3 regions of the Paenibacillus sp. EB106-04-04-XG159 genome follow, and region 3 is predicted to be linked to each of the others. Evidence: riboswitches for the same ligand, from Rfam matches in the RefSeq annotation. Region 3 holds a riboswitch; each other region holds the start of a gene.
The links. A riboswitch is a leader RNA that binds a small molecule or an ion and turns the genes downstream of it on or off. The one in region 3 is predicted to bind cyclic di-AMP.

Region 1 (4,452 bases), on a different contig from region 3:
CGATGTGCGCCGCGCTGCTTCATGATGTTGGACATGGACCGTTCTCTCATTCGATTGAAGAAGCGTTTGGGGTACATCATGAGGATTGGACATGCCGCATTATTAGTGGAGATTCTGAGATCAATCGGGTGCTGGCGCGTAAAGATCCCTCACTCCCTGAACGAGTTGCTTCTATTATCCAAAAGACTTATGACAAGCCTATTGTCGTGAATCTAGTATCGGGCCCACTGGATGCCGATCGCATGGATTATTTGCTGCGGGATGCTTATTTTACAGGTGTCAATTATGGCAACTTTGACTTGGATCGTATTCTGCGCATGTTAAGGCCTTATAAGGATCGTATCGTGGTGAAGGAGAGCGGAATGCATGCTGTAGAGCATTACTTAATGTCACGATATCAGATGTACTGGCAGGTGTATTTCCACCCAGTTACACGCAGCTCTGAGCTGTTATTGCGACTCATCTTCAGACGAGCGACCGAACTGTATCACGATGGATATGAGTTTCGTTATTTCTTGCCTCCGCTAGATGCTTTATTTGAGGGAAGAATAACAGCGTCACAATATGTTCAATTAGATGAAGCATTTGTTCAAGCAATGTTCTCACAATGGATGCAGGAGAAGGATGAGCGGCTTGCAGACTTGTGCCAACGATTTATGGAACGTAAATTGTATAAATATGTAGAGGTAGATGGATTAGATCAGTCATTTTGCGAAGAGCTGGAACAGGAATGGCGCAGAATCGGCTTAGATCCTGCTTATGATCTATGGTTTGACTCCCCCACGGATAAGCCGTACGATGTGTATCGGTCAGGGGAGGAGCCGACCCTGCAGCACATTATGCTGCTGGATCGTAATCAGCAATTGGTGGAGCTGTCTAAGCGTTCCGATATTATCCGTTCTATTAGCGGAATCCACCGCGGCAAATATGTTATATACTTCCCAATGGATAAGATCAGATCATTAGCCAATGAGCTGTCGCCATCAATTCGAAGTCTGTTAATGAGGGAAATGGAAGGGGCAAGTGAGCATGATATTTGACACACACACGCATTTGGATAATAAAGCATTTGATGAAGATCGCGAACTGGTCATTGCTCGCGCAGTGGAACAAGGCGTAACTCGCATGGTAAACGTGGGCTTTAATCGAGAAACGATTCCTACGACAATGGAACTTGCTGAGAAGTACCCATTTATATATGCGGCAGTTGGCTGGCATCCGACGGATGCTATTACAATGGAGAAGTCCGATATCGATTGGATAGCAAAGCTGACTGAACATGAGAAGGTTGTTGCCATCGGTGAGATTGGACTTGATTACTATTGGGACACTTCCCCTAAGGATGTTCAGCAGCGAGTATTCCGCCAGCAGATTGGTCTGGCCCGTGAGCTGAAGATGCCAATCATCATTCACAACCGGGATGCTCATGAAGATGTGATACGCATTCTCCGTGAAGAGAAAGCGAAGGATGTGGGCGGCATCATGCACTCATTCTCTGGCAGTTGGGAAACAGCGAAGATGTGTATGGATATGGGGTTTTATATTTCATTTGGAGGCCCGATCACATTCAAGAATGCCAAGCAGCCTAAGGAAGTTTTGAAGCAAGTACCGATGGACCGCTTATTGGTTGAAACGGACAGTCCCTATCTGACACCTCATCCATATCGTGGAAAGCGAAATGAATCTGCTTATGTACGTCTTGTAGCAGAGGAAGCAGCTGGAATAAAAGAGTTAGATTTTGAAGAATTTTGCAAAAAAACGACCGACAACGCCCTTACATGTTTTGACATGCGTTGAAAAACGAAGAAAAACAGGTGATATAAAGTTCTACGCCAAAATTTAAATGGATTTCTTTATCAAAACGGCCGAATGTAACTTTATTTTAACCCTTTTTACCGAAAAACGAAATTGATTCGATCTTTACAACTTTGTAATAAACACGATATGATGACTCACAGAAGTTCGATTGAACTTGAATATTGTTCCAACCAACCAGTAACGCTGAGTCTCTGAAACAAGAGAGCGGGGGAACCACATGCCATCGGTCAGTGCCACACCGATGCGGAGTGTATCCTAGGGGTGAGTTCCGAGCGACCGAGCCATGAGCCGGTTCGAACGGATAGGGCGACTCTCAGCGCCCGAACCCGACAGCTAACCTCGCAAGCGTATGGAGAGAGGTCCTCGTCTTGAGTCCTAAATGGGTTGTCTGTTTGGGTCATCTAAGAAGCCATAAGAGAGAATCCTCTTAAGTTAGGCTTCTTTTCGTTTTTATCAGCTCCGAGACTGTGAGTAATAGAAACTCGCATAATCGTGCTAACCTATTCATAGGTTAGAAGAAGCAAAGGTGAGGAAGGAACCGTTACTGGGGTTGGTATGAAGAACAAGCCGGCACAAGCTTGTTCAACATCATATCACCAATAGTCGCGTCAGAAGCAATCATGCAGCATTCTTGACGGCGGGACTATGAAGGAGGACCGAGAAATGGGAAACATCGTGAACAACGAACCCCATGATCCCCGATCATCCAGCAAGTCACTCGCAATGCAGTGGAAGCATGAAAATGTGCGAATTATTTCAGTAATTGCTGTAGTTGCTATCGCTATAACAGTAGTCAGTGTCCTGGTCGGTTTCAGCTACTCGAAGAATACGGTATCAGTATTCGTCGACGGGCAGTTGATGAAGCTTGAAACGAGACAGGATACGGTACGCGAGGTTTTGGATGAGCACGCGATTACCGTAGGAACACATGATGAAGTATCAGTGGAGCTTACAGCAGAAGTAGAAGACGGAACTAAAATCATCATAGATCGCGCGGAACCTGTTCATTTAACGGTAGACGGACAAACGAAAACATTGTACACGACAGAGTACGATGTGAAGCATGTCTTGGATGAGGCTAATGTCTCGTTGACCGAGATGGACAAAGTGTATCCAAGCGTAGACACAGCTATAAAGTCTGATATGGGCATCAAAGTGGTCCGTGTGACCAAGGATATTGTACAGCGCCCAGTTGAAGTTCCGTTTCAAGTTGTAAAGCAAGCTGATCCGAATCTGAAAAAAGGTTCAACCAAGACGGTTAAGAAGGGTCAAAATGGTCTAGTCGTACAGCAGATCGAGCAGGTTTATGAAGATGGCAAGCTTGTTCTTTCGCAGATGGTTGGCAAGACAGTTCAAGCCAAGCAAGTTGACCAGGTTGTTGCTTACGGTACGAAGAAGGAGCCGGAAGTTGCGGTATTGTCAGCCAAGAGCCATGATACCGAGCAGAAGGTAAAGGACGATATGGGCTTTGACTACAAAAAGAAACTTACTAATGTGCAGTTGACTGCTTATACAGAAGAGAAGGGCTCCCCAGGGGCGAAGACAGCATCCGGAACCAAGGTTACTGAAGGTCGAACGATTGCTGTAGACCCCGATGTGATACCTCTTGGCTGGTGGGTATATATCGAAGGTTATGGCTTCTACCGTGCGGAAGACACGGGCGGTGCCGTCAAAGGAAAAATCGTCGATATCTATTATGACAGTTCCAAGGAAGTAAAACGTTTTGGGCGCAAAAAAGGAAACACGGTTTATGTTATCGGTCCTGTTAAACCAGAGGCCAACTAAGCCGTCGGTTCGGACATACTCGAGGTAGATTGCGGCTGTGTACTTATGATATAGTAATTCATAACTGTTTATGTCATGCTAAGAAGAGGGGATCCCCCTCTTCTTTTGTGTTTTTTCATACAGCTCGGTCAGGGCATAGAAAGGGTGGTCAGCAGTGATCCGAGAAGTAATCGTGGTAGAAGGTCGAGATGACACGGTTGCCATCAAGCGAGCAGTAGAAGCCGATACGATCGAGACCGGCGGATCTGCTTTGAACGAAATGACGTTTAAGCGCATTGCTATTGCGCAGGAACGGCGAGGGGTTATTATCTTTACGGATCCCGACTTCCCAGGCGAACGGATTCGCAAGGCGATTGCAGGGCGCGTTCCGGGCTGCAAGCATGCGTTTATAACGAAGCGGGAAGCGTTGGCGAAGGGTGACATCGGAGTGGAGAATGCGTCCCCTGAGGCAATCAGACAGGCTTTGGCGAATGTACGTACAGAGATGCCCTCACCGGAAGGTGCAGTGCTCACCTGGAGCGATCTCATTGCAGCGGGTTTAACAGCGCTTGAGGGCTCATCAGAACGCAGAATGAAGCTAGGTGAGTTATTAGGGATCGGATACTGCAATGCGAAGCAATTCTTGAAGCGATGCACAGCCTTTCAGATTACTCGTGAGGAATTTGAGCATGCATTGCAAGAATTGAGTGAGCTCGATCGTAATGAACGACAATAACACATAAGCATTACGCATGTGACTGGTATGAGATATAGATGTTAGAGGAAGGCAGGACTAATCATGACAAAAGGCGCAATGGATATTGCCACGCCGTCGCGGACGAAGGAAATTATACGCAAGCACGGTTTCTC
Region 2 (4,452 bases), on a different contig from region 3:
GATGCTCCTGCAACGCAATCAATATGTCTCCGCCGCGCTCTTGGAAGAAAGTAAACAGCTCGTTCATTACTTCGCCTCCTCTTCGAGGCTCTTGCCATATTGATCAATGAGAGCCGGGTACACTTCGTTCAGATGGCTGACGATACTGCCCCGTGTCAACAGTCCTGCCAAGCGTCCTGTTTCATCTACCACAGCCAGGTTCGATAATCGATGATTCGTCATCATCTCTACTGCTTCAGGCAGCGAGGTCCCAGGAGCAACTTGATACCCAATCGGACGCATCACATCCTGAACCGTCTTGTTCTCACTGCCGAATTCACTTAGAACGCGATAAATCGAAACGATCCCAAGCACCTTCCGGTAGCGGTCAACCACGAACAAGGTATCCACTCGGCGCGCCTCCATAATCTTGATCGCTTCTGCCAAGCCGCGATTCGGATAGATCGTCGCGGGCTGCGTGACCATAACATCGTCAACCGCAGTCATCCGCATAGGCTCGCCTTGAACGGTATCTTCAACCTGTTTCTGTCCGATAAAGGTACGAACAAAGTCATTTGCAGGATAACGGAGTATGGTCTCAGGCGATCCAGACTGCACAATCTCCCCATCCTTCATGAGGATGATCGTATCGGCTAACTTAATCGCTTCATTCATATCATGCGTAACAAAGATGATCGTCTTATGCAACTCTTCCTGCAGACGAACCAGCTCATCCTGCAGCTGCTCACGGCTGATCGGATCAAGCGCGCTGAACGGCTCATCCATCAATATAATATCCGGGTCCGCGGCCAAAGCGCGGATAACACCGATCCGCTGCTGCTGCCCTCCGCTTAATTCAGAAGGATAGCGATCACGATAAACTGCCGGATCCAGATTGACCATGTTCAACAATTCATCTACACGCTGATCTATTTTACTTTGATTCCATTTCATCAGATTAGGAACAACGGCGACATTTTTAGCGATTGTCATATGGGGGAATAAGCCAACACTTTGGATGACGTAACCGATTCGGCGTCTAAGCTCAACCGGGTTCTGAGTGGAGATATCTTCACCATTAATCAGGATGGTTCCACTGGAGGGGGTAATCAGGCTGTTGATATGCTTCATCGTCGTTGATTTACCACAGCCGCTCGGTCCAATAAGTACAGTTAACTCCCCTTTATTAATCGTCAGATTAATATCTTTGAGAGACTGAAAGCCATCTTCATAAATCTTATTTACCTGCTTAAATTCAATCATAATCCTCTCACCTCTACTTTTATTGATCACAGTTTACCCAATATTTGCGATTAAACATTCTCCTGCCAAGCTAATCACTACAGGACTCTTTCTAGATGTTCCATCTCGATTATAAGTACCGTTCATGTCCTGGTAGATCATCAAACCATGAAGCACCTTCAGGGCAATCCAGAGTCATAAACTTCCCATAATTTCCGTTCTTCGATTGATGAAACTTCAAATAGGCTTTGCCATCTTCGATCGCCAATATCTCAATCTTGCCGGACGCATGACTCATGGACAATCTAACCCGCTTACCAAGCCCCGAGGTTCGTGCCTTCGCCTGCTCCACAATTTCATATGCACGCTGCAAGGACAAGACAAAGTCAGAATTGCCCGCAACTGGACGATTGATAAAAAAGTAATACGGTGTAACACCAGCCCATGATAATTGGTCAAGTAGTTCACTCAACACCGCTGGATCATCATTAATCCCCTTTAATACAGGCGTCTGATTCACCACGATAACACCAGCGCTATGGAGTGCATCAAAGGCTCGCTTCGCTTCAAGAGTAATCTCTCGCGGATGGTTGATGTGCGCCATCACATAGATCCGCTGATCTACACTCGAATTCTCACGAAACACCTGAAGCAGCTCTTCATCTTCATAGATCCGCATCGGATTAAACACCGGCAGCTTGGAGCCGAATCGCACAATCTTTACATGCTCGATACTGCGAAGACGTTCCAATATCTCACGAATCTTCTTCGTAGAGAGAATAAGGCTATCCCCGCCCGTGAGCAGCACATTGTTGATCTCAGGATGCTGTTCGATGTAAGCTAGGCCCGGCTCTACATTCAATGAAGCCTCATTCACATCATTGCGGAACAAGCGTTTACGGAAGCAATAACGACAGTAAGCGCCGCACACCTCCGATACAATGAGAAGCGCCGTTGTTCCATACTTGTGCTGACATCCAGGTGCTACATAATTGGCATGCTCATCAGATGCATCCCAACGTCCATACTCCAACAGCTCTCCTTCATTCGGAATGACGAGCTTGCGGATAGGATCATGTTCATCGTTCCAGTCGATCAAGCCAAGGTAGTAATCATTCACGCGGAACACGAATTTCTCCGTGATCTGTTTGAGCTTAGCGCGCTCCTCCTCGGGAATAGCAGTAATTCGATCAATCTGCGTAATGTACTTTGGTTGCGGCATTACGATCGCCCCTTTACTCAAGAATTGGCTTACTCAGTCCTTCTCTTTCAAGTGATGTGCGGATCATCATGATGATCGGTGATTGGATTCAGTCTAGATGCGTCTTGACTGAGACGGGGGGGGGGAAATGGTTCTTTCTTGCTTGCAGAAGATAATACTGTTGCGGGTCAACAGAAAAAGACCCCAACACAAACAATGACTCATCGGTCATTGTTGTGAAATAGGGTCAGCAAAATAATAAAACCCGAATAAAGATTCGGGTCATGGTGATATGTTCATAATTGTGATGTGACCCATCTCCTGCAAACGAGGTTAGCTGACGGACTCGGAAAAGATGGTTTCCTACGCATTGCTGCGACTAGCCCCACTGATTGGTTCCCCCGCTTCCCATTGCTGGGAATTAAGCGTACTTCTATGCTATATGAATATTGACATATTGTCAACATGATTACCACTCAATATTTTCCAGCAATGCAAAATACGAGCACCCCAACGAGTGCTCGCCACTTTCTTATCAAGGAAATTTAACTTATGATATTCGCCTCTAAACTTAATCTTTAGTCGCTTTAGTCCAGAAGCCTCCGTGGAATTGAGTAGGTTCAAGTGTAATGACAAACGCCTTCGAATCAATCTCGATAATCGATTGATACAACTTCTTCTGGTTCTTGCGTCTCGCTAACACTTCCAGCACGAGCCTGTCTCCATCGCGACCTTGACCAATCCATGTGGTAACGCCATAACCTAATTTACGCAGATGCTGAGGTACTTCGCTGAACGGATCGTTTACGATAACTCGCATCGTAACATATCCGAGCGCTAGCTTCCCTTCGATCCAAGAACCTGCTAATACACCTAAGCCGTATCCAAGTGCATATACGATCAGGCTGATCGGCTGATCCAAATATTTCAGAACCATATTCAAGCCAAGCACATATATCGTAATTTCTACACAGCTTAGGACAGCAGCATAATACTTTTGGCCTTTCAGTGTCAGAATCATGCGCAAGGTGAAGAACGCGACGTATACGATTTGTATGCAAAAGATCGATAATAGGATAGTAAATATAACCTACATCTCCTTCAAGTTTATACATTTGTTGTATTACATACGTTAACCGTTAGTGCGCTTCTTCAAACCTGGAGTCGTAAGTATGATGTTTCCGTTAGTCATGAGGAGTGATTCCTGCAATGTCGTAGAGAAGCTCCATTCGCAGATGCTCGCGCACTGTATCAGCCAGCCTGTCAAAAGCCTCTTCTTGTCGATTCACAAAGCTAATACAGCTATTGAGCGGCAATAAACCCTTCCCTTCCCTCAGCTGATTAAGCCACGCACGGCGAAAATGATCATTATGAAATATACCGTGCACATACGTTCCCCAAGCTTTCCCATCTATCGAGGCATAGCCATCGCCAAAGGCTTCTCCAGCGCCTTGAAGTATGAACAAAGGACCTGCGGCTTTCTCGCTCATATTTACCGTTGAGCGCCCCATATGAATTTCATAGCCTGTTATCTTCAACCCCACTAAGTGTTCCTTGTCGGTTAGATTTCGACTTACCTCGCCATACACACGCTCAATCTTCTTCTCCGCGTAGAAGCACGTTTCTATCGGCAGATAACTCAAGCCCTTCACGACCGTCCCCGGTTCAGCCTCAGCACCATCTGGAACACTTATTAGATTGCCTAGCATTTGATAGCCACCGCAGATTCCAACCAGCTTCGCACTGCGGTGAACCTGTACCTCAATTGCCTGCTGTATCCCCGTTTCTCGCAGAAAGCGCAGATCCTCAATAGTGCTCTTCGTTCCTGGCAGGATAATAGCATCAGGTGTGCCGAGATCTGAAGCTTGCTCCACATATCGAATTCGCACGTCAGGTTCAGCCATGAGCGGATCAACATCTGTAAAATTAGAAATGCGAGGATAACGAATCACAGCAATATCTAGCTCATAACTATCTGACTCGCTGCTAGAAATGTGCTTATTCATCTGCTCCAGTACGACGGAATCCTC
Region 3 (4,452 bases):
TGCGCTCTAAATTAACTCGCAAGCCTAGTCCGACCTATAATAAAGCTTATAACCAAGCATATAGCGAAGGCTTCAATCAGGGATTTGCAAAGGGCTTTGAGGATGGCCATCAGATGGCCTATGCGGGTCAGGTGTGATGGATGAGAATCCCCCGCAGATTAAGGCATCGCAGGAGGTCTCCTCTGACCGCAGCTCGAGCGCGGCGCAGACGCAGAATAGGTCAATTTGAAGGCTATCAGGAAGGCTGTATTAGAGGCCGAGCAGCATCCATCGTACAGGTGATTCGCCTCGAGATTCCGTTCAGGCACATACACGTCATGTATGTATCGACTGGAAAGGGATATCCCTATTCACCGCTCGATGAAGGAATGATCGCGACCCTTCAGGGAATGGTTGCACAAGTGACTACGATAGGGTCGAAGGATGCAGTAGCTTCCACGGCGGCTCTTGTCAGACCGGACCTCGTCCTTGTGCTGGACGGGATGGAGCTTCCAGTGGAGCAATTGAACGAGCTGAGAGCGATCGGAATTCGCACAGCAATCTGGTTGACGGATGATCCTTACTATACAGATATTATGAAGAATGTGGTGCAGCATTATGATTTTATTTTCACCCTGGAAATGAACTGTGTCAGCTTCTATCAATCCATTGGCTGTGCGAATGTACATTACTTGCCGTTCGGTGTATATCCCGGACATTTTCAGCCTAGGACCACTTCGAGCGGCAGATTGCGTGAGGTATGCTTCATCGGCACTGCTTATTGGAATCGAGTGCGCTTCTTAGATCCGATCTTCCCGAGGCTTATGTCCTATGACACTCGAATCTCTGGAATTTGGTGGGATCGTGTAGCCAGGTACCGCCAACATAAGCAAAAGGTTGATCTTGGTCGTTGGCTTACCCCGCAAGAAACAGCTGAAATGTACAATGTAACGAAGATCGTGATTAACATGCATCGCTCGCATGATGATGATACCTTTAATAGCAATTCGGCACAGATTGTCGGCGTTTCACCTAATCCGCGCACGTTTGAAATCCTGGGCTGCGGAACACTGCAGTTGACAGATGTGCGCAGTGATCTATCGCGATTCTACACCCCAGGAGTAGAGATTGAGACCTATAACTCGCCGGAAGAAATGCTTCAGAAGATTGATTATTATTTAAAGCATGAGGAAGAACGCCGTGAGATTGCGCTGCGCGGCCTTGCACGCACACTGCGTGAGCATACTTATGCTCATCGGCTCAATCAGCTGTTCGGAACTATATATGGATCTTAGTTTAAGTTGAGAGCCGTCGCGCGGACCTTCCGAGCGGCGGTTTTGCATGTTGTGGAAAAAATAGGTGGTTGGAGCGCTAAACTATGACTTTATGTCGAAAAAACGATTACAACCAGTTCATTCTTAGATTATCTGCTTTATGCTTTATCGATCTGATAATCGCTAGATTAAACGAGCAAGACATAGCTGTGAATATGAAAATAGAAGATTGTGTGTGATTAGTCACATGAATCTAGCCTTAATAATTCAATAGCAGCTTTCGGTTTCGTTTACATAAAGGTTGCGGGAGGCGTAAGATACATTTCAGCAATTGATCACAGCCGTTGCGATTTCATCGCTGAATTCCGCGTAATGCGGAAACGGGGGAACCATTATCGCGAATAGTATAGCTTGCAGCCGCATGATGATTGAAGCTGCGAAGCGGATGTTATTCGCTGGGGTGAATCCGGTTAAGGACATATTCACGATAGGCATGTGAATTGTCGCTTCAACCAGTAGGGCGACTCTTCGATTCCGAACCCGACAGCTAACCTCGTAAGCGTCCGAGGAGAGGCGCGTTTAGGCTAAAGTACATGAAGCATCAGGTACATTAGATACAGCGCATGCAGATCAGCCTCTTACCCGAATGAATGATGCGTTTGCGGACATTTTAGGAGGTAGTGAGGATCATGTATGACAGAGATCGGACCATTGCGGTATTCGCTCCTAATGCAATGGGAGTAGACTTCGTTCGATCGATTAAGGGCGCCGGAATCCCGGTTGCCGCAGTTGTTAACAATGCCCAGTGCGTTACCCGGATGAAACAGCTTGGTGTGACAAATATTTGGCGCATCAACACATCCAAGTCACTGGCAGACTCTCAGCCCTTGGGGCGAGTAGGACGTATTTATTTATTTGAAACGAGCTTTGCGTTGACCTGTCGGTTGTTGAAGCACTGTCGACCTTGGACCACAGACAGTATCGTGGTCATTACGAAGCATCATAATCCAAGATCGATCTATCGGCTGCTCGGAGCGGATATGGTATTGTACACACAATCCGAACAGGTATCGTTTCTGCTGAATGATCTGATTAGTTAGCAGAGCTATAGGTTGATCCTAATTTCATAGAGCCAAGGCCAAGCTCATCGCTTAATCCCTGTTGCAGGGGAGCGGGGGAACCAATTAGGCATGTCAGAGTGAGTAATGCTCTGTCATGCAGGGGTGAATCTCGGCAGCCAGCCGAGTAGGGCGACTCATGCGCCCGAATCCGTCAGCTAACCTCGTAAGCGTCCATAGAGGCAGCCTTCTTTCGTCGTGCAGTATGTCCGGCTTTCTATAGCTGTGACTAGATAACCGCATGGGAAGAGGACCCCCTCTTTCCGTGCGGTTTTTTTGCGATTCGGCGCTGAAATTAGGTGGAACCTGGTTCATTCGATTCTAAAGGGGTGTGAAGACTGTGTTGGATGTCATTATGGTCGCGCTGCTAGGGCTGTTGTCCTCGATCGTGTATATCGTATATCGATGGAGCGCTTCTGAATTAGAAAGCTGATTAGCGAGGTGAACGTCATGATGATCGCACTGGGAGTGCTTGTAGCGGCACTGTTTGTCTATCTTGGCTACGCATTGGTTAAACCTGAGAAATTCTAGATTCCTATAGGGGTTATAAGCGAGAAAGGTGGAGCTGCACAATGACAGCTTTGGGCTGGTTATCTATTGGTATTACGATTGTGATCGTTATTTTGCTGGCGCGACCGGTAGGGCATTATTTGGCGAAGGTGTTCAATAGCGAAGGGGCTCCGCTGCCAGGCGACCGCATTCTTGGTCCAGTTGATCGCTTCTTGTTCAAGATATTCGGGATACGAGAAGTCAATCAGAGCTGGAAGGGATATGCGATGGCTCTCGTGCTTACGAATGTAGTAATGATCGGAATCACGTATACAATCTTTCGAGTGCAGGCTTACCTGCCGTTGAATCCAAGCGGTGTTCCGAACATGGAGCCCAGCTTGGCCTTTAATACAGCGATTAGCTTTATGACGAATACGAATCTGCAGCACTACAGCGGTGAAACGGGTTTATCTTACTTGTCGCAGATGGTTGCCATCGTATTCCTCATGTTTACTTCTCCGGCGACTGGCCTTGCGCTCGTATTTGCAATTATTCGCGGGCTGACCGGCAGACCGATGGGCAACTTCTTCGTTGATATGGTTCGATCGATTACTCGGGTGCTCATGCCGATCGCAATTGTAGCAACTGTGCTGTTCGCAGCATGGGGAGTGCCTCAGACCTTGTCGCCAAGCGAAACGGTAACGACACTGCAGGGAGAAGAGCAGACGATTGTGCGTGGTCCCGTAGCCTCATTTGTAGCGATTAAAGAGCTCGGCAACAACGGAGGCGGCTTCTATGGCCCGAACTCAACGCATCCGCTTGAGAACCCGAATGCATTAAGCAATACGCTGCAGATGATCTTGATGCTGCTCGTGACGACAGCTACGCCGTTTGCTTACGGCAAGATGGCTGGAAACGCCAAGGAAGGCAGGACGCTGTTCGTCGCGATGCTCATCATGTTTGTGGTGATGACCGGCTTATCCGTAACGGCTGAACAGGCTGGCAATCCCGTTATGCATCAGGCAGGCATTGAAGGGCCGAGCATGGAGGGCAAGGAGGTGCGCTTCGGCGTAGCGCAGTCCGCTCTATATTCTGTCGTTACAACAGCTTCCGAGACGGGGGCAGTTAATAATATGCATGATACGATGACCCCTCTAGGCGGATTGATCCCGCTTGCGAATATGATGCTGAACACCATATTCGGCGGTATGGGAGTAGGCTTCGTCAACGTTCTCATGTATGCGATGATCGCGGTGTTTCTATCCGGTCTCATGGTCGGCCGTACACCGGAATTTCTCGGGCGCAAGCTGGAGAGCCGCGAGATGAAGCTGATCGCCGTAACGTTAATTATTCATCCGCTGCTCATTCTGTTCCCAGCAGCAGTAGCATTGATGACCCAAGCGGATACCTTGAGCAATCCTGGATTCCACGGTTTAACGCAGGCATTGTACGAATTCACCTCTTCTGCTGCCAACAACGGCTCAGGCTTTGAAGGTTTAGGAGATGCGACAGCTTTCTGGAATATTGCGACTGGCAGTGTCATGTTCTTGGGACGCTTCCTCTCCATGGTGCTGCTGCTCGCGGTAGCAGGC

Region 1: another riboswitch for cyclic di-AMP. It lies ahead of AC3WTP_RS21040 (resuscitation-promoting factor); the one in region 3 lies ahead of AC3WTP_RS06825 (hypothetical protein).
Region 2: another riboswitch for cyclic di-AMP. It lies ahead of AC3WTP_RS05830 (KamA family radical SAM protein); the one in region 3 lies ahead of AC3WTP_RS06825 (hypothetical protein).

The regions. Positions count from the first base shown of each region.
Region 1 is NZ_JBYTDY010000023.1:52,070-56,521, reverse strand. Features, by position in the region: gene AC3WTP_RS21050 (HD domain-containing protein) at 1-1,040, shown strand, start outside; gene AC3WTP_RS21045 (TatD family hydrolase) at 1,030-1,797, shown strand; cyclic di-AMP (ydaO/yuaA leader) riboswitch at 1,990-2,182, shown strand; gene AC3WTP_RS21040 (resuscitation-promoting factor) at 2,482-3,603, shown strand; gene rnmV (ribonuclease M5) at 3,758-4,318, shown strand; gene rsmA (16S rRNA (adenine(1518)-N(6)/adenine(1519)-N(6))-dimethyltransferase RsmA) at 4,382-4,452, shown strand, end outside.
Region 2 is NZ_JBYTDY010000003.1:348,210-352,661, forward strand. Features, by position in the region: gene AC3WTP_RS05820 (ABC transporter permease) at 1-67, opposite strand, end outside; gene AC3WTP_RS05825 (betaine/proline/choline family ABC transporter ATP-binding protein) at 67-1,242, opposite strand; gene AC3WTP_RS05830 (KamA family radical SAM protein) at 1,352-2,443, opposite strand; cyclic di-AMP (ydaO/yuaA leader) riboswitch at 2,730-2,860, opposite strand; gene AC3WTP_RS05835 (DUF2179 domain-containing protein) at 2,994-3,509, opposite strand; gene AC3WTP_RS05840 (cobyric acid synthase) at 3,607-4,452, opposite strand, start outside.
Region 3 is NZ_JBYTDY010000004.1:194,738-199,189, forward strand. Features, by position in the region: gene AC3WTP_RS06815 (hypothetical protein) at 1-137, shown strand, start outside; gene AC3WTP_RS06820 (CgeB family protein) at 141-1,274, shown strand; cyclic di-AMP (ydaO/yuaA leader) riboswitch at 1,600-1,831, shown strand; gene AC3WTP_RS06825 (hypothetical protein) at 1,943-2,353, shown strand; cyclic di-AMP (ydaO/yuaA leader) riboswitch at 2,392-2,558, shown strand; gene kdpF (K(+)-transporting ATPase subunit F) at 2,825-2,902, shown strand; gene kdpA (potassium-transporting ATPase subunit KdpA) at 2,944-4,452, shown strand, end outside.